DNA from 4 places in the Kocuria atrinae genome. Region 3 is predicted to be linked to each of the others. Evidence: riboswitches for the same ligand, from Rfam matches in the RefSeq annotation. Region 3 holds a riboswitch; each other region holds the start of a gene.
The links. A riboswitch is a leader RNA that binds a small molecule or an ion and turns the genes downstream of it on or off. The one in region 3 is predicted to bind S-adenosylmethionine.

Region 1: another riboswitch for S-adenosylmethionine. It lies ahead of ABD283_RS03875 (acyl-CoA dehydrogenase family protein); the one in region 3 lies ahead of ABD283_RS04650 (AMP-binding protein).
Region 2: another riboswitch for S-adenosylmethionine. It lies ahead of ABD283_RS07560 (ABC transporter ATP-binding protein); the one in region 3 lies ahead of ABD283_RS04650 (AMP-binding protein).
Region 4: another riboswitch for S-adenosylmethionine. It lies ahead of ABD283_RS09895 (bifunctional o-acetylhomoserine/o-acetylserine sulfhydrylase); the one in region 3 lies ahead of ABD283_RS04650 (AMP-binding protein).

The regions. Positions count from the first base shown of each region.
Region 1 is NZ_BAAAQA010000004.1:194,886-202,764, reverse strand. Features, by position in the region: gene ABD283_RS03895 (HAD family hydrolase) at 1-466, opposite strand, end outside; gene ABD283_RS03890 (YbhB/YbcL family Raf kinase inhibitor-like protein) at 513-1,034, opposite strand; gene ABD283_RS03885 (carbohydrate kinase family protein) at 1,154-2,083, opposite strand; gene ABD283_RS03880 (glyceraldehyde-3-phosphate dehydrogenase) at 2,290-3,711, shown strand; gene ABD283_RS03875 (acyl-CoA dehydrogenase family protein) at 4,073-5,353, opposite strand; SAM riboswitch class I at 5,457-5,548, opposite strand; gene ABD283_RS03870 (M18 family aminopeptidase) at 5,601-6,929, opposite strand; gene ABD283_RS03865 (CPBP family intramembrane glutamic endopeptidase) at 6,940-7,879, opposite strand, start outside.
Region 2 is NZ_BAAAQA010000015.1:218,938-226,816, reverse strand. Features, by position in the region: gene glgA (glycogen synthase) at 1-964, shown strand, start outside; gene ABD283_RS07580 (MarR family winged helix-turn-helix transcriptional regulator) at 946-1,398, opposite strand; gene ABD283_RS07575 (YflT domain-containing protein) at 1,518-1,988, shown strand; gene ABD283_RS07570 (ABC transporter permease) at 2,079-2,939, opposite strand; gene ABD283_RS07565 (aliphatic sulfonate ABC transporter substrate-binding protein) at 2,936-4,006, opposite strand; gene ABD283_RS07560 (ABC transporter ATP-binding protein) at 4,109-4,990, opposite strand; SAM riboswitch class I at 5,000-5,087, opposite strand; gene ABD283_RS07555 (DUF2231 domain-containing protein) at 5,198-5,749, opposite strand; gene ABD283_RS07550 (YciI family protein) at 6,263-6,625, shown strand; gene ABD283_RS07545 (ATP-binding cassette domain-containing protein) at 6,720-7,879, opposite strand, start outside.
Region 3 is NZ_BAAAQA010000008.1:9,395-17,273, forward strand. Features, by position in the region: gene purL (phosphoribosylformylglycinamidine synthase subunit PurL) at 1-1,539, shown strand, start outside; gene ABD283_RS04630 (GNAT family N-acetyltransferase) at 1,555-2,088, shown strand; gene cls (cardiolipin synthase) at 2,101-3,588, shown strand; gene ABD283_RS04640 (LLM class flavin-dependent oxidoreductase) at 3,661-5,082, opposite strand; SAM riboswitch class IV at 5,166-5,280, opposite strand; gene ABD283_RS04645 (CoA-binding protein) at 5,371-5,790, shown strand; SAM riboswitch class I at 6,007-6,101, shown strand; gene ABD283_RS04650 (AMP-binding protein) at 6,095-7,879, shown strand, end outside.
Region 4 is NZ_BAAAQA010000018.1:121,733-129,611, reverse strand. Features, by position in the region: gene ABD283_RS09910 (S9 family peptidase) at 1-865, opposite strand, end outside; gene ABD283_RS09905 (CPBP family intramembrane glutamic endopeptidase) at 893-1,678, shown strand; gene ABD283_RS09900 (VOC family protein) at 1,742-2,380, opposite strand; SAM riboswitch class IV at 2,496-2,614, shown strand; gene ABD283_RS09895 (bifunctional o-acetylhomoserine/o-acetylserine sulfhydrylase) at 2,691-4,073, shown strand; gene metX (homoserine O-acetyltransferase MetX) at 4,070-5,245, shown strand; gene ABD283_RS09885 (SGNH/GDSL hydrolase family protein) at 5,281-6,084, opposite strand; gene ABD283_RS09880 (alpha/beta hydrolase) at 6,260-6,904, shown strand; gene ABD283_RS09875 (DMT family transporter) at 6,993-7,879, shown strand, end outside.

The DNA.
Region 1 (7,879 bases), on a different contig from region 3:
CGTTGGGCACTGCCCCGTCCAGCTTGGCCAGCAGTTTCACCACACCGGCGCCGTGGGGCAGACAGTCCCTGATGGGGGCTTCCTCGACAGGAAAAATTTCCATGCGGTCGCTGCGGGACCAACCGGGATCGGTGAATACGCGGTCCAGGGTCTCCGCCGCGTAGAGCGTCTTGGGGAAGAGCTCGCTGATCTCCCCCATGATCCCGAAGGCTTCGCGCACATCGAACAGGCTGGTTTCAATGATGCATTCGGTCCGCAGGTCGTAGACAACCGCCCCGTTGGAGCAGATGACCACACCCACGTCCTCAAGTTGTTCGTGGAGAGGGTGCAACCACCGCTTGGGACGCCCGGTCACGAAAACCACGTGGATCCCGGCGTCCCGCGCGGCGGTAATGGCTTCAACGGTGCGCGGCCGGAAACGAAAATCGGGTCCCAGAACCGTCCCGTCCAGATCGCTGGCGATCATTCGGACAGGTTGGGATTCCTCGATTCCACCGCGGGCCACTGCTGGGTTACTTGACTTCGTACACGGGGGTCAGGAAGGCCCGCCCGATCGCGTGCGAGAACAGGTTGAAGTTCACCACGGCGGGGCTGGTGTTCTCGTCCACGTCCATTTCCTCCACGTCCACGGCGGTCACGCACAGGATGTAGCGGTGCGCTCCGTGTCCCTCGGGCGGGGCCGCGCCCAGGAACTCGTCCGTGCCTGCGTCGTTGCGGTGCTTCACGGCTCCCTGGGGCGGGTTCGATGCGGCACCGGTGGCCAGTTCCGTGACCGAGGCCGGGATATTGGACAGGCACCAGTGCCAGAAACCGCTCGGTGTGGGAGCATCCGGGTCGTACATGGTGACCACGTAGGACTTGGTGCCCTCGGGTGCGCCGGACCAAGACAGCTGCGGGGAGATATCCTCTCCGCCCGCGCCCATGATTCCGGAGACCTGGGCGGTGGCCATGGTCTGGCCCTCCGCAACATCCGTTGAAGTCAGAGTGAACGTGGGAAGGTCGGGCAGGTCTGCGTAAGGTTTACGGTCAAACATCGGTATTCCTTTCGTTGAACGATTCGTACTCACGGACAATTCGTTGCCGACGGCGCTCGGCCGGGTTCACGGCCTCATCTCACCGAGCTTGCCGCTCGCCTATGAGCAGACTGGACGCATTAGTGAGCGGGCAGGTCCGCCTTGGTCGGCAGATCCGCTCCGGAGCGGGACACGGTCACGCCCGCTGCGGTGGCCGCGTAGCGCAGGATCTCGAGCACCTGGTCCTTGCTGAGTGCATCCAGTCCGCGACGAGCCTCGGCCCCCGTGAGACCGCGGTCGGTCAGTGCGGAGATCAACGCGGCCATGAAAGAGTCACCGGCACCCACGGTGTCCGCCACGTCCACCTTGGCGGCGGGGGTGTCCATGCCTTCTCGTCCGGTGCCACGACTGACTGCCCACGGACCCAGGGCACCGCGGGTCACAACCACCAAGCGAGCTCCGGCCTGCAACCAGGCACGGGCGCTGTCCTCGATGGAACGGTTCGGGTAGAGCCACAACAAGTCCTCGTCCGAGGCCTTTACGATGTCCGCAGATGCCACAATCGCCTCCGCGCGGGCGCGGGCGTCCGAGGAATCCGGGATGATGGTCGGCCGGCAGTTGGGGTCATACGAGACCAGAGCATGATCGTGGGCGCGTTCCACGGCCTTGCGGACCATGGTGGCCCCGGGCTCGAGCATGGCGCCGATGGAGCCGACGTGCAGCAGACCGGTCTCGTTCAGGAGCCGATCGATCTGCTCGTCCGAGACATCCAGGGACCAGTCCAGCTGAAAGTCATAGGTCGCAGCACCCGCCTGATCCAGCGTGGCCTGGGCGACGGAGGTGGGTTTGGAATCCGGATTGAACGGCAGATTCACGTTGTTGTCCCGCAGGTGAGCGGCCACTTGCTCGCCGTACTCGTCCTGACCGTAACGGCCCAGGAACTGCACTTCTTGATCCAAGCGGGCGAGGCCCACGGCCACATTCATGGGGCTTCCGCCCACGTGCGCGCGGGGTTCTTCACCGTCGCGTGAGACCACATCCACGAGAGCTTCACCGATCACCGTCAACATGGCACCACGGTAGCAAAGGCGACCGACAAGAAGAGGCCACCGAGCGGCGTCGTCACCTTAAGAGACACGTGCGCGAGGGGTGCGCGAGCCACGTACACTGGCGTACGACGAGCCGCCTCATCTTGTGCGGCGCCATCACGCTAGACCGCACAACGAAGCGCGGCACAACACGGCCCTCACGACGAAGTCCGGGTCGAGGAAGAAGGATGCTGGTGAGCACCACCTGGTCCGATCGAGAAGCACTTGCTGAAGCACTGGTCCCCCTGGTGGGCCGTTTGCACCGCGAGAACAAGGTGGTCACCACCGTGTTCGGCCGGTCGCTGGTTCACAAGTCCGTTACCGAAATCATCAAGGCGCACCGCTTCACCCGCCGCATCCTGGGCGAAGAGCTGCCGCTCAAGGACACCCTGGACATCGTCGAGACGCTGACCAAGCTCAAGCTGGGTACCTGCAACATCGACGTGGCCAAGCTGGCACAGGGCTACAAGGAATCCGGTAGCAACGACCTCGAGGCGTACCTGCGTGAACAGCTCGCGTCCGTAGTCGATCACCAGGGCGAGAACGAGCCCGAGTCCCAGGACGTGGTGCTCTACGGTTTCGGTCGCATCGGCCGTCTGCTGGCTCGCATCCTCATCAACCGTAATGACGGCACCGGTCTGAACCTGCGCGCCGTGGTGGTTCGCAAGAAGCCGGGCAACGACCTGGTCAAGCGCGCATCCCTGCTGCGCCGTGACTCCGTGCACGGTTCCTTCGACGGCACCATCACCGTGGACGAAGAGAAGAACGTCATCACCGCCAATGGCGTGGACATCCAGTTCATCTACGCCGGCTCCCCGGCCGAGGTGGACTACACCGAGTACGGCATCGACAACGCCCTGGTGGTCGACAACACCGGTGCGTGGCGCGACGAAGAGGGACTCTCCCAGCACCTGCAGTCCAAGGGTGTCGCGAAGGTCCTGCTGACCGCTCCCGGCAAGGGCGATCTCAAGAACATCGTGTGCGGCGTGAACGACAAGGACATCCTGCCCGAGGACAAGATCCTCTCCGCAGCATCCTGCACGACCAACGCCATCACCCCGGTCGTCAAGGTCCTCAATGACCAGTACGGCATCAAGCAGGGTCACGTCGAGACCGTTCACTCGTACACCAACGACCAGAACCTCATCGACAACTGGCACAAGGGCGACCGCCGCGGCCGTTCCGCAGCGCTGAACATGGTCATCACCGAAACTGGTGCCGCCAAGGCTGTGGCCAAGGCTCTGCCGGAGATGAAGGGCAAGCTCACCGGCAACGCCATCCGCGTGCCAACCCCGGACGTCTCCATGGCCATCCTCAACCTGCAGCTGGACAAGGCACCCGAATCCGCTGACGAGGTCAACGAGTTCCTCAAGGACATTTCCATGAACTCGGCCATGCGCAAGCAGATCGACTACGTGGACTCCCCGGACGTCGTCTCCACCGACCTGGTCGGCTCCCGCCGCGCCGGCGTGGTGGACGGTCTGGCCACCATCGTCAACAACAACTCGCTCGTGCTCTACGTCTGGTACGACAACGAGTTCGGCTACTCCTGCCAGGTGGTGCGCGTGCTCGCTCGCATGGCAGACATCGCCATGCCGCAGCTCCCGTAAGCTGCCCGGCCACTACGACGCAGCCCCGGCCCCTTCCGCGCGAAGGTGCCGGGGCTGCGTCATTGGTTGTGAGGCGCGTTGGTTGTGGGGTGCTTCGGTTGTGGGGGCGTTGGGACTGTCGCGGGGCTTGCTGCGCATCTCAGGCGCCGTCCCGACCCCGCCGGGCACCTCGTGTGCCGTTAGAGCCTTTCTGAGCCTCGCCAAGGGTTCTAATGACGCATGGCGTGCGCACGGAGGTTCTAACGACGCCCGGTGCTCGTCGTTGCAGCACCCTTACCGCAGACGACGCCGCTTCGGCCGCGTAGCCGCGCATCTCAAGCGCGCTCAGGTCCCTGCCGCGCACCTGGTGTGTCCCACAGGTCTACTGGGGCTTCTCACCGGCCTGCTTGACCTCGCCAATCGCGTTGAGGCCGAACATCGGGGTGCAGTTGACGCGGTAGTCGCCCACGATGCGTGCTTTGTAGATGGTCGGGTTGTGCGTGGCCACGGTGCGGGCGTTGCGCCAGAAGCGGTCCAGGGACTTGGACTTGCCCACGGCGGAGGCGCCGAGCAGGTCGAAGATCCCGTCCGTCACGTCGCGTACGAGGTCCGGAACGACCACCTGGGCATGTGCCACGGGCAGTTCGCACGCGTTGGTCAACTCCTGGGGGTTGTTGAGAAGGGGATCGCCGCCGAGAACGCCAATGGCGGCGTCGAGCTCCCGGGCCGCTTGCAGAACGATCGCCCGCGCGGCGGCTGCCTTCGCACTCAGTTCACCCACGCGCTGCAGGACCTGCGGATCCTCGCGCGCAACTGAGCCGGTACCGGTGTTGAAACCGCGAGTGCGTGAACGCACCAAGTGGACGCCCTCGTCGATGGCGGCCTTGGCGATGCCCGCTTCAACGGCAAGGAGGACGAGCTGGAAGACAGCGGTCTCCTGGGTGGCTCGGCCATCGCGGTTGCGCACGTTGGCCGCCGGAACCTTAACCCCGCGGAAGTGCGTGGTGCCTGTGCCGGTGAGTTGCTGGCCGAACCCATCCCAGTCGTCGACCAGTTCGATGCCATCCCACGAGCTCTTCACCAGCGCATGCGAGCGCGCCTCCTGACCGGGAATCTGCGCGGTGACCTGGATCCAATCGGAGAAGATGGAACCGGTGGAGTAGTACTTGGTGCCGTTGAGCTCCCAGTCACCGTCTGCGGTCTGGATCTGGGTCAGGGTAGTGGCCGCGGTGCCCAGCGCGGCCCCGGAGCGCTCGGTCGCGGCATTGCCCACGGTCTCGCCGGCGGCAATCCGCGGGAACCAGACGTCGGACTCCTCCGAGCTGAGGCTCGCGATGAATCCCAGGTGCGAGCGGTAAACATGCGCCACATTGGAGTCCGCCGCGGCCAGGGCAATCAGCAGCTCCGCCACCTGCTCCAGCGAAGCTCCGTAACCACCCCGCGAGCGCGGAACGGTCAGCGCACCGAAGTGCCGTTCCTTGAGCCACTTGAACTGTTCGAACGGCAGAATCCGCTGCTGTTCGCGTTCCACAGCACCGGCCGCAATCCGGTCGAACACCGGTTGGAACACGTCAAATAATTCGCGGGTGCTCAGCGATCGCTGCGGATCCCCGTGAAGGGCCGCGGTGTCGAATTGTTCCTTGATCCCGGTGTCAGTGCTCATGTTCTCGGTAGTCCCTCGCGTTCAGTCGCGGTGCACGCACCCGACCGAGAGGAACACAGCGCGTGCGCGGGCATGACCGTGCGAACCGCAGAAGCTGAAAAGCTGTCCATCGGTCGTGGCGGAAGCACCGTCCCGGTATCCGGGTGGTTGCTGCGGCGTTGACGAGCCACGTCTCTCGGCCGCTCTTGATGGCGTTACGGGTTCAGAGCATCACGGGCCCCGGGGGACTGTCAACGCGCGTGACGGTTTATGACCGCCAGAACGCTCCGGTCACTCGGGACAGCGCGTGAAGGTCGTCCACGTGGGCGAGTTCGCGGGCCGAATGCATCGACAACAAGCCCACGCCCACGTCCAGGGTGCGCATGCCCAAGCGGGTGGCTGTGATGGGCCCGATAGTGGAACCGCACGGCACGTTGTTGTTGGAGACGAATTCCTGATAGCTCACGCCGGCGCGATCACACGCATCCGCCCACAGCCCGGCGCCCATGGCGTCCGTGGTGTAGCGCTGGTTGGCGTTGATCTTCAGGAGCGGTCCGGATCCCGGTTCGGGAGTGTTCACGGGATCGTGATGACCGCGGTAGTTGGGGTGGACCAGGTGACCGGCGTCCGCAGACAGGCACACCGATTCAGCCAGAGAACGCCGGTAATCGTCCTGTGATTCGCCCTGCGCCGCGCTGATACGCACGAGCACGTCCTCCAGGAACGGGCCCGCCGCGCCGGAACGCGTGGCTGAACCGACTTCCTCGTGGTCGAACGCGGCCAGCATCGAAACCTGCGACGCGGATTCGAGCTCCTCCGCGTGCTCGACGAACGCATGAAGCCCCGCATAGACGGAGGACAGGTTGTCCAGTCGACCGCTCGCGAGCAGTTGCCGCCGCTGCCCGATCAATTCAGGTTTCTGGGTATCCGCGAGCACGATGTCGAAGCCCACGATGTCCTCCGGGGACACCGATGCCTCGGCCATGTCCGCGAGCAGTCCCAGCACGTCAGCGTCCTGCGCCGAGCCCGTTCCCCAAATGGGCTGCACGTGCTGCTGCTTGTCCAGCTTGAGCCCGTCGTTGGCCCCGCGGTCCAGGTGGATGGCCAACTGCGGAATCCTTGCGATGGCCTCAGTCGCGCATAAGTGTTGCGTGAGTTCGCCGTTCTCACCACGCACCACAATGCGCCCGGCGAGCCGCAGATCCCTGTCCAGCCAAGAATTCAGCAGTACCCCGCCGTAGACCTCCACTCCCGCCTGATACCAACCGTTGGAGACCGTGGTCGGCTTGGGCTTGAGCTTGAACCCGGGCGAATCCGTGTGCGCGCCCAAAATGCGAGACCCGGCGCCCGCGCGATAGTCGCGAGGGGCCACCCAGGCGATCAGAGCGCCGTCGCGAATCGTGAAGTGCCTCCCGACGACGTCGCTCCACGCCTCGGACCCGTGCAGTTCCGTGAATCCCGCGCCGCGCAGCAGCTCTGCGGCGGCCGCGACCGCGTGGTAGGAACTGGGCGAGGCCATGACGTAATCACCCAGGGCACGGGCATAGCCGAACGGGGCGCGGTGGGAGTCCAAGTCAGAAACGCTGTGATGGGCCATGCAGCACAGTCTAAGGAGTGCGGTCCTGGTTGGTAGCTGAACCGTCGCCCTGCGGTCCCAGGTTCTGGCCTTGCGGCGAGCCGTAGCTCGTGTGTTGGCTCGATGGCTGCGCCCCCGTGAACTGGCGGTCCCGCGGGTCGCCACCCTGCGACGGGCCGTTCTGCCAAGGCCCGTTCCCGGATGGTCCGTTCGGTGACTGCGGGCCCGATGTCTTCCGCACGTCCAGCAGACCCACCGGACGCCCCTGGCCGTCCCGCACGGTGTACGGGCCGTACTGCTCGGGCAGGGAGAGGTAGTTCTGAGTCCGCGGGTCCACCACGAACGCGGCGAGCGCGGTGCCGTTCTGGCCGACCACACGCTGCCGTTGCGCGAGTGCGGGCAGGCGCGGCGGAGGCGGCAGGATGATGGTGCGGGAGGTCGCGATTCGAGTCTTCCGAGCCATCCGGAACACCACCAACAGGAAAATCCCGTTGATGGCCAGGGTGAACAGCACCTCGATGGGCCCACCACTCGTATCGTTCAGGTCCGCCAAGCCGACCATGGCCATGAGCGTGACCGTGCAGTTGTTGACCACGTGGAGCGCCACGGCCGCCTCCAAACCGCCGGTGCGCCAGGTGATGACGCCCATGGTGATCGCCATGACGGCGATGGAGGCCTGTCCCCACACATCGTAGAGATGCCCGGCCACGAACAGCGGGACGGGCAGAAGAATGGCCCAGGCCGGGTGCTTCAACCAACGACCCACCGTCTGCATCAGGTAGCCGCGGAAGACGAGTTCCTCCGCGAAGCACTGGATGGGCACCAGCAGGATCACCATGAGCAGCAGCCAGCCCCACTGGGGCGCCAGGGTGAACTCGATCGCTTCACCGCCGGCCACGATATCGAACAGGATGGACAGGCCGTTGATCACCACAAAGATGGCCAGTGCCGCGAGCCCGCACTGAAGCATC
Region 2 (7,879 bases), on a different contig from region 3:
CATGGTGGGTGACATCGAGGGAGCGGACGTCGTTCACTCGCACACTTGGTACGCCAACATGGGCGGGCACTTGTCTTCCCTCATGTACGACATTCCCCACGTGCTCTCAGCCCACTCCTTGGAGCCACTGCGCCCGTGGAAGGCTGAGCAGCTCGGCGGCGGTTACCGCGTGTCCTCCTTCGCGGAGAAGACCGCGTACGAAGCTGCCGCGGCCATCATCGCCGTCTCCGACGGCATGCGCGAAGACATCCTGCGCTCCTACCCCAACGTGGACCCGGCACGCGTGCGCACCGTACACAACGGCATTGACGTGTCCCAGTGGGATCACGACCCCAACACCGACGTCCTGTCTGAATACGGGATCGACCCGGAACGCCCCTCCGTGGTGTTCGTCGGCCGTGTGACCCGACAAAAGGGTGTGCCTTACCTGCTGCGCGCCGCCCTGCAGCTGCCGCCCGAGGTCCAGGTGGTCCTGTGCGCCGGCGCCGCTGACACTCCCGCGCTCGCCGCCGAGGTCAACGGTCTCATTGACGAGCTCAAGGCCAAGCGCACCGGCGTGGTGCTGATCGAGAAGATGCTGCCCCGCCGCGAGATCATCCAGATTCTGTCCCACGCCACCGCGTTCGCGTGCCCGTCCGTGTACGAGCCCCTGGGCATTGTGAATCTCGAGGCCATGGCCTGCGGTTCCGCCGTGGTGGCCTCCGCGACCGGCGGCATCCCCGAGGTCGTCGTGGACGGTGAGACCGGTCGATTGGTTCCCATCGAACAAGTCACCGACGGCACCGGCACCCCGCTGGATCCCCAGAAGTTCGTGGACGACTTTGCCGCCGCTTTGATCGACGTTGTCAGCGACCCGGAACGCGCCCGCCAAATGGGCATCGCCGGGCGCCAGCGTGCCCAGGACCATTTCGCGTGGGAAACCATTGCCGAGCGGACACTGGAGGTCTACCGCTCCGTGCTGTGATCCTCCGACTTGGTGGACAAGTGCTTCTCCAGACTGTCCACCAAGCGAGAGAGTGACTCGGTCAACTGCTGGCGTTCCTGATCCGTCCAGTCGGCCAACATACTGTCGAAAGCCGTGCACGCAGCTGCGCGGCTTTCTTCATGCAACGTCCGCCCAGCCTCCGTCACGGACACGACGATGGCCCGCCGATCCTCCGGGGCCGGCGCTCGCTGGACCAGGCCCAGTTTCTCGAGCCGGCTCACTTGAGTGGTCATGGTCGATCGGTCCACGGACTGCCAGGTGGCCAGCTCCGACATGCGAGCTGGACCGAATTCACTCACCCGGTCCACGAGCCACATGTCCGTGGGGGAGAGCTTCACGTTCTGCCCGGCCAGTTCGCGCCTCATTCTCGAGCGCGAGGTGAGTCTGCCCAGCGCGGACATCATCTGAGCCATGACCGTGACTGTGTCGTTTCTCTCAGCCCTCATATGATCACCCTGCTTGTTGCTGCGGAAAGTAATTGGTACAGTCAAACTATAGCGATTTGAGCAATCCAACAATTTCAGGAGGAAGCATGTCTGAGCCCGTTCAGGCCCCGCAAATCAGCACCGACGTGAAGTACGAGACGATTGCCCGCTTCCCCGACTACGTCGAGGCACAGGCACTCGTCGACCAGCTCTCCGACAAAGAATTCGACGTCTCCACCGTCAAGATCGTCGGCGAAGGCCTGCGTTCCGAGGAGTTCGTCACCGGCCGCATGACCAAGGGGCGTGCAGCCCTGGCCGGCTTGGGCTCCGGCGCATGGTTCGGCCTGTTCATCGGCATCCTCTTCGGCCTGTTCGCACCCGGTTTCGGCCTGCTGTCGATCATCCTGTGGTCCGTGGTCATCGGCGCCATCTGGGGTGCGATCTTCGGTTTCGTCGCTCACCTGGCCACCGGCGGTAAGCGCGACTTCAAGTCCCTCAAGACCATGGCCGCCGACACCTACCTGGTTCAGGTTCAGGCGTCCCGCGCCAACGAAGCCATGAGCGTGCTCGGCCGCTAAGCTTCCATTTCCACGCGTAGACATAACGACGCCGGGTGGTCACCTTTCAAAGGTGACCACCCGGCGTCGTCGTTTAACTTGCGGGGAAGACTAGGCCCAGCGGTTCACGGCTTTGCGTTCGACCACCCCGAGGATGGCGTCCGTAATCTTGCCGATCACGGCCAGCAGGATGATGGCCAGAAGCAGCCGGTCCGTTCGACCGTTGTTCTGCGAATCGGTCAGCAGGAAGCCCAAGCCCATGGAGCTGGCGATGAGCTCCGCGGCAACCAGGAACAGCCATGCCTGCGCGAGCGCCAATCGGAGACCCGAGAACACGGACGGGACCACCGCGGGCAGCTGAATGGTCGTCAGCAACTTCAACCCGGAGAGACCGAAAGCACGGCCGGCCTCCACCAGGTTCTTGTCCACGTGACGCAGCGCCATGTACACGGTGGTGAAGATGGGGAAGAACGCTCCGATGGCGATCAGGGTGACCTTGGAGTCCTCACCGATCTTCATCCAGAGGATCAACAGCGGAACCCAGGCCAGGCTGGGGACCGCGCGGAATGCACCGATGGTGGGAGTGAGCAGCGCATCGGCCCACTTGGACAAGCCCACGAGCGAGCCGAAAGTCAGACCCAGAACGGCACCGATCGCGAAGCCCAACAGCACGCGCTGCACGGAGATACCCACGTGGGTCCAGAGCTCACCGCGTTGGGCGAGATCGATTCCGGCCTCGACCACCGAACCCGGCGACGGGAGCTGAACGGGGGAGAAGATTCCCAACACGCTGGTGGACAACCACCACAGCAGCAGCAGTACCAGAGGGACAACGGCCCCGAGTGCGGCGCGTTTAGCCCCGACGCCGCGACGCAGGGGACCGGCGACGCGAGGCTGGAGAGCGGCGTCGTCGTTCGTGGAATCTGTATCGGCCGAATTCTTGGGTGCGGGAGTGTCTACTGAGGTGCTCATGCGTCAGCCTTGATGGTCGAGGGATCGGCCTTCTCGATGAAGGAGGCGTCGATGATGGTGTCCAGGGCGTCGTCCACCTGGGACTGGTCGGAGACATCGCCTGATTCAACCAGGTACGGACCCACGCGGCGCAGAACCTCGAGCTGGGCATCACCCGGCACGGGATCGACGTCAAGGTTGGAACGCTCCGCGATGACCTTGCGGGCCACCGACTCGTCCAGGCCGGCGACCTCGGCGAGAATCTTCACGGTTTCATCCACGTTCTCCTGGGCCCATTCGCGCGCGTATTCGTAGGCATCGACCACGGTCTGGGCGATCTCCGGCTGCTCTTGAAGGAACGATTCCGTGGCATTGAGGAAGCCGTAGGTGTTGAACTCGAGGTTGCGGAAGAAGAGCTTGGCGCCCTTCTCTTCGGCGCCGGCCATGATCGGATCCAAACCGCTCCACGCATCCACGGAACCGTTCTCCATAGCGGAGCGGCCATCTGCGTGCTGCAAGTTCTGGACGGTGACTTCGCTGGGGTCCACGCCCGCGTCCTGCAAGGCCTGAAGTAGGAAGAAGTACGGGTCGGTGCCCTTGGTTGCGGCCACGGACTTGCCCTTGAGGTCTGCTACCTCGGTGATATCTGAATCCGCGGGAACCACCAGCGCGGCCCACTCCGGGCGGCTGTAGAGCGAGACCACCTTGATCGGGGAGTTATTGGCGCGCGCCAGCAGGGCCGCGGAACCGGCGGTCGAGCCCACGTGGATCGCTTCCGCACGCAGGTTCTCGTTGGCCTTGTTGGAACCGGCCGACTGGATCCAGTTCACGGTGACGTTCTGGTCCTTCAACGTCTCCTCGAGCCAGCCCTTCTCCTTGATGACCAGGCTCAACGGGTTGTACGTCGCAAAGTCGATGTTGAGGGTGAATGCCTCACCGTCGCCGCCGCCCTGGCTCGGGACGTTTTCGCCGCCAGAGCCTTCACCGGCGCACGCGCTCAGGAAACCTGAGAGTGTCACGGCCCCCAGACCCAGAGCACCGGCTCGTAGGACGGAACGCCGTGACGGGGAGTTTTTGGACGGATTCATGCTGGGACCTCCAGGGGATCGTGGGTAGTGCGAATGGGCCGTGTGAGAGACTCATGGCCCGAAAATGGGTGAGTGGTAGCCCGGAATGGACGTGGTGGGGCGTTAGTGACGGTGGGTGTCTACGCCCAGGCCGGAGAGCAGTGTCAGACGCATTCGGCCGAGTTGTTCGTCGCTGCGGTTACGCGGGCGGTCGCCGGGCACGGTGAAGACGTGCGCGACCGACGCCGCGGTCTCGCGCGGCTTGCGGCCCAGCACGACGATGCGGTCGGCCAGTTGAAGAGCTTCGTCCACGTCGTGGGTCACGAGCAACACCGTGGTGGGGTGGGCTTCGTGGACCTGCAGCAGAAGGTCCTGCATCTTCAAGCGGGTCAAGGCATCAAGGGCGCCGAAAGGCTCATCCAGCAGCAGTACACCTGGGCGGCGGGCTAGCGCCCGAGCCAAAGAAGTGCGCTGGGCCATGCCGCCGGAAACCTCGCGCGGGCGCAGATGTGCGTAGTCATCGAGCTCCACCAACTCGAGGAGTCTCCGAACGCGCTCCTGGGCCTCAGCTTTGGGGGTGCCCTGCGGCAAGCCGAGCTCCACGTTCTTGTGGATGTTCTGCCAGGGGAGTAGACGCGGTTCTTGGAAGGCGACGGCGCACCGGTCGTCGATTCCGTTCACGGGCGTTCCGTCGATCAACACGGTGCCCCGGGTGGGCGCGTCCAGGCCCGACGCGGCGCGCAGCAGCGTGGACTTGCCGGAGCCACTGGGGCCGAGGATGGCCAGAACTTCACCGGGAACGACGTCCAGGGTGATGTCTTTCAACACAACATGGGGCTCGTTGCTGTTCTTACCCGGGAAAGCCCGGCAGACGTTGTCGAAGCGCACGGACAGCGCTTGTGAGGTGTTGTTTTGCGTGCGGTGGTTCCGCGGCTCCGTGATCGAATCAGAGGCGGCTTCATCCGCTTCTTCCGCGCGAACGGACGTGCTGGCATCAAGAGACATGGTGTAATCACTCCATCGGTCCTGGCGGTAGCACCTTGCATAAAGCCGGTTGCTGCGGCGTCACAGATCCAGGTCTCTCGGCCGCTCGGGATGGTCGCTCAAAACTAACGCGGGAGTGTCGCGCGCGCCAAATTGCCCGAAATATGACCGGTCATGGAGTGAATGAGTGGAGGCGATGGATTGCCTCGAATGTTGTTCGAAATGCGGTTATTTCACGGCCCGCAGGTTCGGAGTCTCTTCCTCAACGTTGACCCCCTGGGAGTACGTGAGGTGCCCTCCCAGGAACCCGCCCACCGTCATCACGCCCAAGCCGGCCAACCCGAGCACTTTGCCAACGGTGTGGTGTCCGGTCAGTCGAGCAATGAGGGATCCCGAGTAGGTCAGCACGGTCACGTCCATGGCCGCCGCGTGGATGAATCCGACGCGAGACGCGGCGCCCTTGGTGCTCTGCCAGTCATGTAGACCGGTCGCTGCCGTGGGAAGCGCGCTGAGCACCCCGGCACCCACCAGGATGGTCGAAGCGTCCTCCAGTTCTTCGCCACCCAGAACATCGAGAAGCCCTGACATGCTCCACGCGCCGATAGGAATGTCGGTGAGCATCGGATGCAACGGATGACCCAGGAAATCCCCGCTCAGTGCCTTCTTGACGAGCGGTTGTTCCGTGATCGGTCCAACGTTCGTCTTCAGGAAATCGATCACGGAGTCCAATGAATGGGCTTCCTCGATCCGAGTTGTGACCTGCTGAAATGCCTTGTTCACCGGGTGCCTCCTGGGCAGTCTCTACTCTGCACCGCAGGGCCGAGTCGCCGGAGGGGCACGGTGCCTGGGTCGCTAAATCGGCCGTGACCTTACTCTAAGCGTGCTGAGGGATGTTGGGTAGGGCGAAAGGCCAGCCGTGCATGAGCGCACAGGATGCGGGGGACAGTACCTCTCGGAATTTCGTGTACCAGTGGAGGAAAAGAACCACCGCAGCGGGCCACACAGAGGAAACCTGTGCACTGGTACACCGATTTTGGAGAGCATCACCCTGCGTTCGCGAGTTCACCCGGTCATCGCAAGCTATCGGTACGCAATGCGACCGGGGTCCAGTTGAGGGGAGCCCTCCTCAAAGAGAACTTTACATAATGTACATTATCGGACAATCAGGGCGCCGTGCGGATTCGGCCTCCACCACCTCTATATACGTGCGTCACTCACGGTGGTTGAATCTCTGGTGACAGCACTCGTTGTGGCACTCAGTACGCGAGCATCGCACCCGCGAAAGGTTCACCCGTGGCCCAGTACATGATTTCCGTTTTCCACGAACCTGGGGTTCAAGATGCCGGCACTGCCTATCAGGACGACGCCGCTCTACAGGCCGCCTTCGCGGCCGTCGCCGAGTTCAACTCCGGACTTCAGGCAGCGGGACAATTCGTCTACGCCTGCGGGTTGATGCCGCCCGAGTCGAGTTACGCCGTGGACGCCACCGCCGCGACTCCTTTTGTTTATGCAGGACCGTTCTCCGTATCTGCTGCGTCCATCGGCGGCTTCTGGATTGTCGAAGCCCTCGATGAATCCGTCGCACTCGACCTCGCAACTCGAGCTTCTGCTGCCTGCGGTCAGAAGGTAGAAGTCCGTCCACTACAGGCGGGCTAATCCCCCGCTAAATCACCCAATGAATGCGTTTGCCCTAGTCAGGCGACTATTTGTGCGCTGACTAGGGCAAACGTCATCGTCCCTGGAGGGTAGGTCAGGCTCCCACGTACTCCGCGAGGTGCTGGCCCGTGAGTGTGGATTTCTGAGCCACGAGGTCTGCTGGCGTGCCCTCGAAAACGATCCGCCCGCCGTCGTGACCGGCACCTGGGCCCAAATCGATGATCCAGTCCGCGTGCGCCATGACGGCCTGGTGATGCTCGACCACGATCACGGACTTGCCGGACTCGACCAGGCGGTCCAGCATGCCGAGGAGGCGTTCGACGTCGGCCAGGTGAAGGCCGGTAGTGGGTTCGTCAAGAATGTAGATTCCGCCCTTCTCCCCCATGCGCGTAGCCAACTTGAGGCGCTGACGTTCGCCACCGGACAGCGTGGTGAGAGGCTGACCGACCTTCACGTATCCGAGGCCCACATCAACGAGTCGCTCGAGGATCTTGCGCGCGGCGGGCGTGCGAGCGTCGCCGTCTGCGAAATACTCGTGCGCTTCGGACACGGACATGGAGAACACATCACTGATGTTCTTCCCGTCAACCTCGAATTCGAGGACGGCGGGCTGGAATCGCTTGCCTTCGCAGTCGTCACATGTGGAGGTGACACCCTCCATCATGCCCAGGTCCGTGTAGATCACGCCGGCGCCCCTGCAGGTGGGGCACGCGCCCTCAGAGTTGGGGCTGAACAGGGCGGGCTTTTCCCCGTTGACCTTGGCGAACGTTTTGCGGATGGAGTCGAGCAGGCCTGTGTATGTGGCGGGATTGCTGCGTCGGGAGCCGCGGATGGCGCTCTGATCGATCGAGACGATGTCCTGATCGGCCGGCATCGATCCGTGAACCAGGGAACTCTTGCCCGAACCGGCCACGCCCGTAATCACGGTCAGAACACCGAGAGGAATGTCCACGTCAACGTTGTCCAGGTTGTGGGAGGTGGCGCCGCGGATCTCCAGCTGGCCAGCGGATTTGCGGAAAGACTCTTTGAGGGCGACCTGATCGTCCAAGTGACGGCCCGTATTGGTGTCACTCCCCCGCAGTTCTTCCACGGTGCCTTCGAAACAAATGGTGCCACCATCCGTTCCTGCTCCAGGCCCGAGGTCGACCACGTGATCGGCGATCGCAATGGTCTCCGGCTTGTGCTCCACCACGAGCACCGTGTTGCCCTTGTCGCGCAGTTCGAGCAGCAGCTCGTTCATCTGGCGAATGTCAT
Region 3 (7,879 bases):
CCGGCCGTGCAGGTGGGTGACCCGTTCGCGGAGAAGATCCTGATCGAGTGCTGCCTGGAGCTGTTCAAGGGCTCGCTGGTGGAGGGCATCCAGGACCTCGGTGCGGCCGGCATTTCCTGCGCGACCTCCGAGCTGGCCTCCAACGGTGACGGCGGCATGCGCGTGGACCTGACCAAGGTGCTGTTGCGCGATCCCACCCTGACCCCGGGTGAGATCCTGATGTCCGAGTCCCAGGAACGCATGATGGCCGTGGTGACCCCGGAGAAGGTCGAGGCCTTCGAAGCGGTCATGGCCAAGTGGGATGTGGAGTACTCCTGGATCGGTGAGGTCACGGACACGGGCCGGCTGGTCATCGACTACCAGGGCGAAGTGATCGTGGACGTGGATCCGCGCACCGTGGCCCACGACGGCCCGGTCTACGAACGTCCCTACGCCCGCCCCGAGTCCCAGGACCAGTTGCAGGCCAACCACTTCACGGGCTCACCCGAGGACGCATCCCGTCCCTCCGGAGCCGAGCTACGACAAGCAGTGCTCGAACTGATGGCCTCGCCCAACCTGTGCTCCAAGGACTGGGTCACCAGCCAGTACGACCGTTACGTGCAGGGCAACACCGCCATGGCCATGCCGGATGACGCCGGAGTGATCCGCGTGGACCAGGAAACCGGGCTGGGCGTGGCCCTGTCCACCGACTGCAACGGCCGCTACACCCGCCTCGACCCGTACGCCGGCGCACAGCTCGCGCTCGCCCAGGCTTACCGCAACGTGACGACCGCCGGCGCCCGCCCCGCAGCCGTCTCGGACTGCCTGAACTTCGGCTCCCCCGAGGACCCGGACATCATGTGGCAGTTCGCCGAGGCCGTGCGCGGCCTGTCCGACGGCTGCCAAGAACTGGGCGTGCCCGTCACGGGCGGCAACGTCTCGCTCTACAACCAGACCGGCGGCGTCGCCATCAATCCCACCCCGGTGGTCGCGCTGATGGGGGTTCTCGACGACGTCGCTCGCCGCACCCCTTCCGGGTGGCGCGAGGACGGTCAGGCCATTTACCTGCTGGGCGAGACCGCGGACGAGCTGGACGGCTCCGAATGGGCCCGCGTACGCGGCCACCTGGGAGGACAGCCTCCCAAGGTGGACTTGAAGAAGGAGCGTACCCTGGGGGACATGCTCGTCAACATGTCGCGCGACGGCATGATCGACGCGGCACACGATGTGTCCGAGGGTGGCTTGGCCGCGACCCTGTCGGAGATGGCCCTGCGCTTTGGCGTGGGTGCACGGATCGGTCTGGGGGAAGTAGCTGATCGGGATGGTGTGGACACGTTCACCCTGTTGTTCTCCGAGTCCCAGGGCCGAACCGTGGTGGCCGTCCCTCGTTCGGAGGAGGTGCGTTTCAAGGACATGTGCGCCGTGCGCCACTACCCGTTTGCGCGCATCGGAGTGGTGGATGCGGAGTCCGGAGCCCTGGATGTTCAGGGCGAGTTCTCCGTGGACCTGGAGGCCTTGCGAGAGGCCCACAGCGCCACGCTACCCAAGTATTTTGGTTGATCGAAGGATAGAGATATGACCGAGGTTCTCGACGAGCTCAGGCCGGAACGACCGATTCGTACCGAGCGCCTCCTGCTGCGTCCGTTCGTCCCGGAAGAGCTCGAGGCAATTGCGGACTCAACGGACCTGCCACAGTTCGCCCCGGGGTTCCCGACCCCCGAGGATCGGGACTGGGCCCAAACTGCGTTGGAGGCCGGCAGCTATTTCTTCACCGAGACCATGTTCTCGATGTTCGCGATAGTGGATGCGGCCTCTGAACAGATCATCGGCATGGCTGGTTTCGTGGGCCCGCCCATTGACCACGAACTCGAGGTGGTTGGCTCCATAGTGCCCGCGCGTCAGAACCAGGGGTACGGGGGCGAGGTTCTGCCCCACCTCCTGGAATTGGCCTTCCAGAATCCCGAGGTCACTGCGGTGAACGCCTCCGTCCCGTGGGGTAATGGGCCCGCTTCCAAGCTGCTGCTCGACAACGGTTTCACCGAACGTCCGTGCGGCGGGTCCGAATCCGCTTACGTGTACGCGCGCCCGGAGACACCTCGGAGCAACTGAGTTAGTGACCTGATGTACCCATGGACCCCGTATGCCTTACTCCCGGATACCTATCCGGAATGGATTCTGATTGCCCTGGGCGTCCTGGATTTCACGATCACAGTGGTAGCGCTCGGCTGGATCCCGCATCGCCGTAGGCCCTCCGTCGCACTTGCGTGGCTACTGGGTCTGACCGTTTTCCCCTTTGTGGGCCTGTTGTTGTTCCTCATCATCGGCTCTTCCCGTCTGCCGCGGAAGCGGATGGAGAAGCAGGCCAAGATGAACGACATCATCCGGGAGAACACCCCGGAGGACTTCTCCCTGGGCGAGGAGTTCCATGACCTGCCCGAGTGGGTCACCACGACCGCCAAGCTGAACTACCGATTGGGCGCGCTACCCATGGTGGGTGGCAATGACTTTGACATCCTCACGGACAACCACGAATCCATGGAGCGAATGGCTCACGACGTGGACCGTGCCACGGATTACGTGCACTTCGAGTTCTACATCGTGGCCACGGACCCGGTGTCCACGGTGCTCCTGGACTCCCTCGTGCGAGCCCATGAACGTGGGGTGCGGGTGCGCATCCTCATCGACCACGTGGGATCGCTCGGTTACCCCGGTTACGCGGAATTGGCCCGTCGCTTCAACGCCTCTGGTATTCCCTGGCGGCGCATGCTGCCGATCCGCCCGTGGCGAGGCGAGTGGCAGCGCCCGGACCTGCGCAACCACCGCAAGATCCTGGTGGTGGACGGCTCGATCGCCTACACCGGTTCGCAGAACATCATTCACCGCTCGTACAACAAGAAGAAGAACCTTCGCCGCGGCCTGGAGTGGAAGGATCTGATGATCCGCTGTTCCGGGGCCGTGGTCTCCGAGCTCAACGCGGTGTTCGTCTCGGACTGGTACTCGGAAACCGACGACCTGCTCCTGGATGAGGCCACCGAGGTTCTCACTGATGTGGAGGGCCCGGTGTATGCGCAGGTGGTACCGTCCGGGCCGGGGTTCGAGACTGAGAACAACCTGCGGCTGTTCAACCACCTCATCTACAACGCCAACCGGCGCGTGGTGATCTCCAGCCCGTACTTCGTACCGGATGAGTCCCTGCTGCACGCGCTCACCACTGAGGCGCAGTCCGGGGTGGAGGTGGAGATCTTCGTGGGTGAGTCCTCGGATCATTTCCTGGCCCACCATGCCCAGAACTCCTACTATGCCGAGTTGGCGGAGGCCGGGGTCAAGATCTACCGCTACAGCTCCCCCACCGTGCTGCACGCCAAGTTCGTGCTCGTGGACGACCTGATCAGTGTGATCGGTTCCTCCAACATGGACGAGCGGTCCTTCGCTCTGGACCTGGAAGTCTCCGTCATGATCGTGGATCAGCATTTCCATGTACGAATGGAAAATGTGGTCGATGAGTTCAAGGCATCCTCAACCGTGCTGAACCTCGAGGCGTGGAACAAGCGCCCCCTGCTGCAGAAGTATGTAGAGAACGTCTGTCGCCTCACTTCGGCTTTGCTTTAACGGCCACGACGCCGCTGTCGCGACCTTTCGTTCGAAAAGGTCGCGACAGCGGCGTCGTGGGCAGAGGGGCTGTTAGCCCACCAACTCGCGAGCGGCGGTGTCCGCGACGGACGGCTTGTCGGCGTACGCACCGCGATACTGCGCGGCCGGGTGGGTGTCCATGACCTGGGACTGACCGGCGCCGTAGAGGGACTCCCGCAGGGTGGAACCCTCGTAGTCGGTGCGGTAGCGGCCACGCTTCTGCAGCTCCGGGACCACGAACTCCACGAAGTCCTCGAAGGAACCGGGGCTCACGTGGTAGGCCAGGTTGATGCCGTCCAGGCCACCCTCGTCGACCCACGTCTCGAGCTGATCCGCCACGGATTCCGGCGATCCCACGATCACGTCACCCATACCGCCCAGGGCACAGTGCTTGGCGATCTCCTCGCGGGTCCACTTCTTGTCCTTGGACTGCAGGGTGAACGGGGTCAGGAAGGACTGGATGGAATCGGTCTTGATGTAGTTCAGGGCCTCGTCCTCGTCGAACTGGCTCAGATCCACGCCGGACCAGCCGCCGATGATCGCCTGGGACGCCTCAAGGTCCACGTAGGAGAGGTACTCCCGGTACTTCTCCTGAGCCTTCTCCTCGGTCTCGTCCACGACCACGGAGAGCATCGCGTAGATCTTGACGTCGTCGCGGTGGCGACCCTGCTCCTCGGCCTGCTCGCGGATCTTGTCCGTGACATAGCGGGTGAGGTCTGGGCGCAGACCTCCCACAAACACGGCCTCCGCGTGGCGTCCGGCGAACGCCTGGCCACGCGAGGATGCGCCCGCTTGGAAGATCAGCGGGGTCCGCTGCGGGGAGGGCTCGGTGAGAGCGGCGCCCGGAACGCTGAAGTACTTGCCCGAGTGCTGGATCGGGTGGACCTTCTGGGGATCCGCGTAGCGGCCGGCCTCGCGGTCCTTGACCACGGCGCCGTCCTCCCAGGAGCCTTCCCACAGCTTGTAGCAGACGTCGAGGAACTCTTCGGCAATCTCGTAGCGGGTATCGTGCTCGATCTGACGAGGCAGACCCTGATTCTCCGCGGCGGAGGGCAAGTAGGAAGTCACCACGTTGAAGCCCACGCGGCCCTTGGTCAGGTGGTCGAGCGTCGCGTACTTGCGAGCCAGGGTGTAGGGCTGCTCGTAGGTCACGGCGCTGGTTACGCCAAAGCCCAGGTGCTCGGTCACGGCCGCCATGGCGGAGATCTGCATGAACGGGTCGTTTACCGGAACCTGCGCACCGTCCGCCACCGAGGGCGCGGCGGAGTTCTTGTAGATGTCGTAGATACCCACCACGTCCGCCAGGAACAGGGCGTCGAACTTGCCCTTCTCCAGGGTCTTGGCCAGGTTGGTCCAGTATTCAATGGTGTTGTACTCGGTGGCCTTGGACCGCGGGTGACGCCACAGGCCGAAGCTCTGGTGGTCCACGCAGGTCATGTCGAAGGCGTTCACGGAAATCCGCTTCTTGCTCATGTGTGCCCCTTGAGGTCGAACTCGACCCGCGCCCCGTGCACCACCTGCGGCGGCCTACTCTGCGGGTCCAGCGCGCTTGTGTGGCGCCGTACTTGCCGCATGCGGTGTGCCATGCGGCCCGATCCTCACCTGGGGCACCCCGCTACGGGAGAGGGTTGCCGTCCGACAAGCCAGGGCTGTGCGTCGGAACTCATGATCGTTCTGGGCACCACTGTACAGTTTCCCCACCGGTTCCGGCGGCCCGTGAAACATGATGACCGAGCTGATTCACAGTGAGACGATGGTCGTATGAGTGATCGCCACGTCAACGATCCGGACCTGATTCGCGAGCTACTCACCACCCCGGGGCGGTGGGCCGTTGTTGGGCTGTCCACCAACCGCACGCGACCGGCCTTTGCGGTGTCCCGGCGGATTCGTGATGAATTCGGTCAGGAGATCATCCCTGTCAATCTGGCCGGTGAGGACGTGCACGGCGAGACCGGCTACCGCTCGCTCGCGGACATCCCGGGGCACGTTGACGTGGTCGACTGCTTCGTGAACTCCCAGCGCGTGGGTGAAGTGGTGGATCAAGCGATCAACATTGGGGCCGGGGCCGTGTGGATGCAGCTTGGTGTGTCCGACCAGGCTGCCGCCGAACGGGCGAAGGCCGCCGGGTTGAAGGTGGTCATGAACACCTGCCCGCTGATCGAGGCCCCGCGGGTTCTGTAGGCGCGCCGGTTCTGTCAACGCGGGCAAGGACGGTCTCCCCCACAGGCCTTTGACATTCTGGGCAGAGGTTCGCGCGCGGAGCACGGTGTTTAGTGCGATCCCTTGCCAAAAATGTGCACTACCACTTCTGACGTGCGAACCTCTGCCACAAATGTTCATGCTCCGCGCGCTGACTCAATTTGCGACCGCCCCCTCCCGAGACGTTGAATGGAACGGTTCCCATCCGGAGCGGCCGAGAGACCTGGCTCGTTGACGTCGCAGCAACCGGTACCCGTGCGGTGCAAGGTGCTAATGCCAGGAGACGATGGAGTTGATCGAGATTACTTCCTTCTCAGACCCTTACTCGCCCACGCCCAATCCCGCGCTGATCTCGGATGAGGCGCGCGAGGAGTTCTGGGCCAAGCAGGCGACCCGTCTGGACTGGGCCGAGCCGTGGCACACGACCCACCGCTTCGACAAGCCGCAGAAGATCGGCACGGACGAGGCCGGCAACGACATCCTCTCGGTACCGGAGATCGCCTGGTTCGAGGGCGGCAAGCTCAACGTTTCCTACAACTGCGTGGACCGCCATGTGGACGCCGGCCGCGGCAATCACGTGGCCCTCTACTTCGAGGGTGAACCCGGTGACCGCCTGGTCTACACCTACGCGGACCTGCAGCGCGAGGTCTCCAAGGCCGCCAACGCCCTGCTGAAACTCGGTGTGGAAGAGGGCGACCGCGTGGTCATCTACCTCCCGGTGATTCCCGAAACCGTCATCATCACGCTCGCGTGCGCGCGTATCGGCGCCATCCACTCCCTCGTGTTCGGGGGCTTCTCCGCCGAGGCTCTCAAGTTCCGTGTGGAAGACACCGGCGCCAAGGTCCTGGTGACCACGGACGGGCAGAACCGGCGCGGCGCCGTCGTTCCCGTGAAAACCAACGCGGACCAGGCGTGCAGCGGCGAGAACAACATCGAGCACGTGATCGTGGTGCGCCGCACCTCGCGACCCGGCCGCATGGACCTGCCGCGCGGCACCCGCGGGCTGCGTTCCAAGCAAGAGGACACTGTGCCCTGGACGCGTGGCCGTGACGTGTGGTGGCACGAGCTGACCGCGGATGTCTCGGACGTGCATGTGCCCGAGGCCTTCGACGCGGAGACGCCCCTGTTCATCATCTACACCTCCGGCACCACGGGGAAGCCCAAGGGCCTGGTGCACACGATGGGCGGATATCTGGTGCAGACCGCGTATACGCACGCCCTCATGTTCGACCTGCTCCCGGACGTGCCCGATGCCAACGGCGTGCTTCGGCCGGACGAGCTCTCCGCGGTGAACGACCCGGCCAAGGTGGATTCGACCGTTCACTGGTGCACCGCGGACCTCGCGTGGGTCACCGCGCACACCTACGAGATCTACGGCCCACTGGCCAACGGCGTGACCGAAGTGATCTACGAGGGCACCCCCAACACCCCGGATTACGGGCGCCATTTCGAGGTCATCGAACGCTACGGCGTGACCAATTACTACACCGCTCCCACGCTGATCCGCTCGCTCATGGGGGCCTTCCCCAAAGGTCTGCCGCAGGTCTACAACCTCTCGTCCATCCGCTTGCTCGGGTCGGTGGGCGAATCCATCAATCCCGAGGCGTGGCGTTGGTTGCGAGCGCAGGTCGGCCGCGACGAGGTCCCGTTTGTGGACACCTGGTGGCAGTCCGAGACAGGCTCGTGCGTGGCCTCCCCGCGCCCGCACGATCCGCAGTTCGCACCGCCCGGCACGTTCGACGACGCCGCTCCGCACACCTCCCTGAAGCCGGGCTGCGCCACGCGCGCCGTCCCTGGTATCTCGGTGCGCGTGCTCGACGAATCCGGTGAGGAAGTTCCGGCGGGGTTGCAGGGCTTCGCCGTGGTCGACAAGATCGGCCCGTCCATGGCCCGCACGGTGTGGGGCGATCCGCAGCGCTACCTGTCCTCGTACTGGTCGGCCTACGGCGAGCGCGGCTGGTTCCTCGCCGGTGACGGCGCACGCACCGATGACGAGGGCGACCTGTACATCTTGGGCCGCGTGGATGACGTGATCAACGTGTCCGGGCACCGGTTGTCGACCATCGAGATC
Region 4 (7,879 bases), on a different contig from region 3:
GGTCACTCTCGGGAATCAGAGTGAGCCACTCGTCCTGGGGAGTGTCCAGACGGCGGATGCGGTATTCGCCGTATTCGGAGCACGCGGAGGCCACCATGAGCCATTTCTTGTCTGCGGAGAGTTCCACGCCCAGCCACAGTCCGGGGTTGTCCTCCTGGTACAAGAGTTCATCTTGTTCGGAGGGCGTGCCGATCAGGTGACGGTACACGCGCCAGGGGCGCCAGGAATCATCCACCACCGTGTAAATGAGCTGGGATGCATCGGGGGTGAGGAAGGCACCGTAGGAAGTCTGTTCCACGCGGTCGGACAGGAGCTCCCCGGTGACCAGGTCTTTGATGTACACGGTGAAACGTTCATCACCGGCGGTGTCCTCTGACCATGCCAGATGGGTGCCGTCCTCGGACACGCTGAAGGCGCCCAGGGCGTAGAAATCGTGCTTCTCCGCGGCCGCGTTGGCGTCCAACAGGATTTCCTCGCCGGGCAGTTTGACCCCGGGTTCCACCGTGGGAGGTGTCCACGCCAGAGCGGGGTCCCCGATGTCGGAGGCGGGAATCCGGCAGAAGACCTGGTGCGCGCCGCCCTCCACGGTGCGGGCGAAGTACCACCACGCACCGTTGCGGGCCGGCACGGACATGTCGGTCTCTTGGGTGCGCCCCTTGATTTCCTGGTAGATGCTCTCGCGCAGAGGCTTCAAATGGGCCGTGACCGCTTCCGCATACTCGTTCTCGCGGTCCAGATGCGTGCGGACCTCATCCGAGTCCTTATCTCGCAGCCACTCGAAATGATCGTCGAACGTGTGGTCGTGAAAACTGCGCTGAACGGTGCGTCGAACGGCTACGGGATATGCGGGCTTCTCGGAACTCATGAACCCCAGTCTAAGGAGCACGGCACAATGGTGTCCGTGTTGACGGACCCCTTCCACCCCCAACCCCTCGAACAGCCCCCGGCACGGTCGGAGCTGTGGTTCCACATTGCGCTGGTCCTGGGTGTGTCACTGGGCTCTTCAGCGGTGTACGCCGTGCTCAACCTGGCCGAGACAATGTCCAGGGGATCGCTCTCGGACGCCGAGGCCACGTTGAACCGGGTGCTGAGCCCAGTGCCCGCCATTGATCTCCTCAGGCAGCTTGCGAGTATCGGTTTCGCCCTGGTCCCGGTGGCGCTCGCGCTTTACCTGATGGCGGGGTCCCTGCCACGGATCAAAAACGTTCTCCGCAGCGTCGGGGTGGACGGTCGCCACCCACTACGTGATGCGGTCTGGGGGATGTGCTTGTTCCTGGTTATGGGGCTGGGAACGCTGGGGCTCTACCAGGTGGGACGCGCGCTGGGCCTCACCGCGGCGATCAATACCTCGGCCCTCAACGAGCACTGGTGGACGGTGCCCGTCCTGATTTTGTCTGCCATACGCCACAGCCTGGTCGAGGAAATCATCGTGGTGGCGTTCCTCTGTGATCGGCTGCGCCGTATCGGGTGGTCCTGGGTCACCATTGCCCTGGTCACCTCGGTCTTCCGCGCCAGTTACCACCTGTATCAAGGCTTTGGCCCCGCGCTGGGCAACGTGGTCATGGGCCTGGTGTTCGTGTGGGTTTACCGCCGCTACGGGCGCCTCGCCCCGTTGCTCATCGCCCATGCGCTGTTGGACATCACCGGTTTCCTGCTACCGCAGCTTTTGGCGGGTTAAAGGGCGACGACGCCCCTGCCGCAACCTTTTCGAGCCAAAGGCAGCGGCGTCGTCAGCGAAAACCTAAATCGTGGCCAAGCCGTCCGGCGTGGTGAAAGAAACTGCCATGACGCCGGGGGTCCCGTTGGGGGATGACCAGGTGACGTCCAGGGAGGCCAGGACGTCTTCAACCGGACCGCCCAACCACTCGGTCACGCGCTCCGAGGAACCTGCGATCTCCATACCCGCCAGCTGAACGTCAGTGATGCGCGCCTGGGACGGGTGCATCTCGGGCTCGGATTCAAAACGAACCATGAACGGCAACTGGGGGTCCGCGATCAAACCCTTCACGCCGATCTGGCGCCACTCCAGCTGGCGGCCGTCCGGGAACAACCGGAAACCCGGTACGGAGGGGCGGCCCAACTTGTCCTCGTAGGGGGTAAGATCCTGAACCTCGACCACCCAGCCGAGCCAACCTCCACCGGCCTCGGAGCGGGCGCGGACGGCCTGACCGAACGGCGCCTTGTCCGCGGCGGGGTGCTCGAGAACCTCGACCACTTCCACGTACTGGTGACCCGTGAGGGGCAGGATCATGTTTCGCGTTCCGAAGCGCGGGTGGATTCCGCCCTTGACCGGTTCGATCCCTAGCTGATCGGCAATCCGTTCCGTGGTGGCTTCAAGACCATCGGATTGTGCTGCGAATGAGACATGATCCAGTTTCATGGTCACATCGTGACACCGCGCACAGTGGTCTCCAAATCGAGAGCTGAAACATGACCGTGTGACGCGGGTAACTCAGCTTGACGTTCTAGGCACCGGCTCCGGACAATGAAGTGCAGGTCACGAGAGTCAGCGAGAAGCCCCAGCTAGCTGACCGGCAACCCTCCCTCCGCGGTGGGGTGCCCTGGGTGAGGACCGGGCCGCACCGCAATTCTTCGGTGTTGGCAAGCGCGGGTCACAGGTGCCCGATCGCTGCACGGGCATCGTGCTGCGGATCGTTCACCGGGCCCCTGATGTTGAAAGGGAGTGCGGTATGAGCCCCGCAGCCACCCCGTCCAGCCCGCAGGGTTGGGCATTCGAAACCCGTCAGATCCACGCGGGCCAGGAGCCTGACCCCACCACCGGTTCACGGGCACTGCCGATCCACCAGACCACCTCCTACGTGTTCCCGGATGCGGAGACAGCGGCCAACCGTTTTGCCCTGGCGGAACTCGGCCCCATTTACACGCGTCTGACTAACCCGACTACGGAAGTGGTCGAAAATCGAGTCGCTTCTCTCGAGGGCGGCGTGGGCGCACTGATGCTCAGCTCGGGCCAAGCCGCCTCTACCTTTGCGATCCTGAACCTGGGCGGCGCCGGAACCCACGTGGTGGCCAGCCCGTCAATGTACGGCGGCACGTACAACCTGTTGCATCACACGCTGCCCAAGATGGGTGTGGAGACCACCTTCGTTTCTGATCCGGACGATCCCGAGGCCTGGCGCGCTGCAGTTCGGCCCAACACGGTGGCGTTCTTCGGGGAGACCATCCCCAATCCGCGCAATGACGTGCTGGACATCGAAGCCATTTCCGCAGTCGCCCACGAATCCGGTGTGCCGTTGATCGTGGACAACACGATTGCCACGCCGTACCTGATCCGACCGATCGAGTGGGGCGCTGACATCGTGGTGCACTCGGCCACCAAATTCATGGGCGGTCACGGAACGGCCATCGGTGGCATGATCGTGGATGCGGGCAACTTCGACTTCGGTCAGGATCCGCAGCGCTTCCCGGCCTTCAATGAGCCGGACGCGTCCTACAACGGTCTGGTCTATGCTCAGGCCCTCGGTCAGGACGGCATCTTCGGAGTGAATCTGTCCTACATTCTCAAGGCTCGCGTGCAGTTGCTGCGCGACCTGGGGTCGTCGATTTCCCCGTTCAACGCGTTCCTCATCGAGCAGGGCATCGAGACACTCTCCCTGCGCATGGATCGCCACGTGGCCAACGCCCAGAAGGTCGCGGAGTGGCTCGAGGCGCGCGACGACGTTCGTGCGGTCTCCTATGCGGGCCTCGCCTCCTCGCCGTGGCACGAACGCGGCAAGAAATACGCTCCCAAGGGTGCGGGTTCCGTGCTCGGTTTCGTACTTGACGGTGGACGCGAGGCGGGCACCGCATTCGTGGATGCCCTGACCTTGCACTCCAACGTGGCCAACATCGGCGATGCGCGCTCCCTGGTGATCCACCCGGCCTCGACCACTCACTCGCAGTTGACCGACCAGGAACAGCGGGCAACCGGTATCGAGCCCGGCTTCGTGCGGCTGTCCGTGGGTTTGGAGAATATTGACGACATCCTGGCCGATCTGGAATCCGGTTTCGAGGCCGTGGCCGCGCTGGGTGGCGCAGCGGCGTCGTCGGGTGAGGGAGGACCGCAGGCGTGACCATCGTGGGAGGCGGGACCGCTGACTCGCTCGTGCGTGAGGACGGCGTGGTGGGCTACATCGACGTCGGGCCCCTGACCTTGGAGTCCGGGTACCGTCTCCCTCGTGCGCGGCTGGCCTACGAAACGTGGGGCCGTCTCAATGCTGACGGCTCCAACGCCGTGCTGATCGAACACGCCCTGACCGGCGACTCGCACGTGGCGCGAGGCCAGTCACGCGATCACGCTCCCGAGGTGGAGCGTCTCGCTGCGGAGGCCGGTGGCTGGTGGGACGGCCTGGTAGGTCCGGGCGCGGCCATCGACACCGACAAATACTTTGTCGTCTGCGCAAACATCTTGGGTGGCTGTTACGGCAGTACCGGGCCGGCTACCCAGGCCCCGCCCGAGGTGGATCCGGAACAGAGAGCCTGGGGTTCGCGCTTCCCGCGCATCACCGTGCGGGACACCGTGAGCGCCGAGGCGGTCCTCTCCGACGCCCTGGGCATCGACCGCTGGCGTTTGGTGATCGGCGGGTCCATGGGTGGCGCGCGGGCCCTGGAATGGGCCGTGATGTACCCGGATCGGGTGGCGGCATGCGGTGTGATCGCTGCCTGCGCCTCCGCCAGCGCGGAACTGCTCGCGTGGGGTCAGGCACAAGCACTTGCCATCCGTCAAGACCCGAACTTCCGCGGCGGTGACTACTACGACGGTGAGTTCCCGGAAGCGGGTCTCGGGCTCGCACGGCGGATCGCGCACATCACCTACCGCTCGGCAGCGGAGTTGCACTACCGATTCGGCCGCGAAGCCCAAACGAATGAGGACGTGGACGCGACCCACACATCCCAGCGCGGCCGTTACCGCGTGGAGAGCTACCTGGATCACCAGGCCTCCAAGCTGGCCGGGCGCTTTGACGCGAACTCGTACCTCAGCGTGAACGAGACGCTCATGTCCCACGACGTCACGCGAGGCCGAGGAGCTTTGGAAGAGGTGCTTGCCGGTACGACGTGCGAGTGGCTCGTGGCCGGGGTCGACTCGGACCGGCTGTTCTTTCCGGCAGAATCTGCCGAACTGGTGCAGGCACTGCCGGGTGAGCAGACCCTGCACATGATCAGCTCACCCAGCGGCCACGACGGATTCCTGATCGAAGCACCTCAGTTGGGCATGCTCCTCAAAAAGACGGTGTTGAAGGACTAAACCCGAGCGGTACGCCGGTTTCCGGCGTGTGCCCGTCAGACGGGTTCCTGGTCGCCGGAGCTCTGTACCTCCGGTGTTTCACCCGCGCCAGGAATGACCGCTCGCCCGAATTGCGGTCGCTTGGCCGTAATCGAGTCTCCCGAGCTGCGCTTGGTGATCCGGCGGGCAACCCACGGAGCAAAGTGCTTGCGGGCCCACACGAGGTCCTCCCGGCGGGCCTCCCGCTTGGTCTTGGTGGGCCGGGGTTCCAGGACATCGGGGACCAGTCCGTGCTCGATGCCCAGGGAGTCGAGTACTTCCACGGCTATCCGTTGATGACCCAACGGTGAGAAATGCAGTCGATCAGGCGCCCACATGAGTGGATCAGCCAGTTCGTGCAGACCCCACAGATCGGTCATTACCGCACCGTGCCGGGCCGCGATGACACGGACGTTCTCGTTCCAGATGGCCACTCGGCCGCGGATGCTGCGCAGCACGGGAGTGTTACCCACATCTGGTCCGTCGAACATGATCACAGTGGCGCCCGTTTCCGCGATCCGGGCAATCACGCCATCCAACTTCTGCGCAATGGCATCCGGGTCGGCCCCGGGGCGCAGCATGTCGTTGCCGCCGGCGCTGATGGTGACCAGATCGGGTTGCAGCGCGAGGGCCGGTTCGAGCTGTTCGTCGATGATGGGCTGATACAGGCGGCCACGGATCGCAAGATTGGCGTACGCGAAGTCATTGGTGAGTCGGTCCAATTCTTCGGCTACACGGTCCGCCCAGCCGCGGTGTCCGCCGGGGACGTGCTCATCGGGGTCGCCCACGCCCTCCGTGAAGGAATCGCCGATGGCCACCATGCGGTGCCAAGGGTGTGCCCGGGGAGTGCTGTCTTTTAGTTGCCCGTCGTATTCGGGGTGTTCGTCGAACTCGGGGGGAGTGTCAGGTGAAGCCATATGCGCTTTTCTACCACTCGGCCCCGTTCAATGCACGGGCCGAGTATGAGGCACCAGCGAGTCATGTCAGGATGGTCACATGAGTGATACCCCGTTTGTGATTTGGAACAATGAGCCCACTGAACGTGCCGACACCCCGCTCGTGGTGCTGTTCCACGGTTACGGATCCCACGAAGAGGATCTGATGGCGTTGATCCCTGCTCTCCTGCCGGGCGCCACCTACGCTTCCGTCCGGGCCCCGCAGCGAGCACAAATGGGGTTTCAATGGTTCCCGTTGTCGGCGGATGCAAGCTTCTCGACGGAGGCTGTGGTCGAGGCAGTTCGCCCGGTGTCAGCCTGGGTCCAGGAACAGGCCGAGCACCACTCGAAGGTGTTCCTGCTGGGCTTCTCCCAGGGCATGGCTGTGGCCACGAGTGTGGCCCGGCACATTCCTGAAACCGTGGACGCGGTCGTGGGCCTGTCCGGTTTTGTGGTGCCGATCGCCGACGACGACGCTCACGCCGAGTTCTTCAAGGACGCTCACCTGGGGGAGCACCCGCTGCAGATGTTCTGGGGCCGTGATCCCGAAGACCCGGTGATTCCGCAGGCCATGGTGGATGTCACGGCGGACTGGTGCGTTGATCATGCCGAGGTCACCAAGGTGCAGTACCGGGGGATCGGTCACGGTGTCTCGCCACAGGAGCTGGGCCATGTCAAGGAGTACTTGCAGCACGTGGTGCGCTGACTCCACTAGATTGCTGCCGACCCTGGAATGCTACGAAGCGTGACAGGCCAAGTGCCCTCATGGGTGTGGCGCGCCTACATTGGGCGCCATGAGTGTTCAGACCACGCTGGAACCCAAGAGTTCTCCCGCGCCCAGAAGTAAGAAGCCCCCGGTGGCCTCCGCACGCGGTGCCGTGGCACTGACCGTGGGGTTCATGGTGAGTTTGCTCGCGGGCACGGCTCAGGCCTTGCAATCCAGGGTCAACGGTGAGCTGGGGCATGCCGTGAGTGATCCCTACGGTGCCGCACTGGTCAGCTTCTCCTCTGCCTTCGTGATCATTCTGATTGTCACCGTGGTGACACCTGCCGGTCGTCGAGGTGCGTCGCGCATTCCGGCCGCAGTGAAGAACGGCGAGGTTCCGTGGTGGTACCTGACCGCCGGTGTACTGGGCGGTTTCATGATCGTCACCCAGGCCATGACCACGGTGGTCCTGGGGCTGTCCGTCTACATCTTGGGGCTCGTGTTCGGTAAGTCGGTCGGGTCGTTGATCGTCGACCGTTTCGGGGTGGGACCGGGAGGCGTGAAGTACCTGACCGGCTACCGCGTGGTCGGAACCGCCATCATCATTGTGGCGGCACTGGTGGCTATGACCCCGCGTTTCGCGGCAACGGACCTTGCGGCGTCGCTGCCGCTACTGTTCCTTTTCGCCACGCTGTCCGTGCTGGCAGGGCTGGGCAACGCGATCATGACGGCCTGGAACGCCGGGATCGGAGCGAGGGCCGGAACGCCCATCACCCCGACGCTCACCAATTTCGCGGCGGGTACGCTCGCGTTGATCGTGACTGTGCTGGTGGCTCGCAGTATCTCGGATCCCGGCCCGTGGGTCTGGCCCGGCCAGTGGTGGCTCTACGCCGGTGGCATCCTGGGCATCATCCACGTGGCTGCGTCCAGTGTGTCGCCCAAGCACTTCGGCGTGCTGGAAACGAGCCTGGGCAT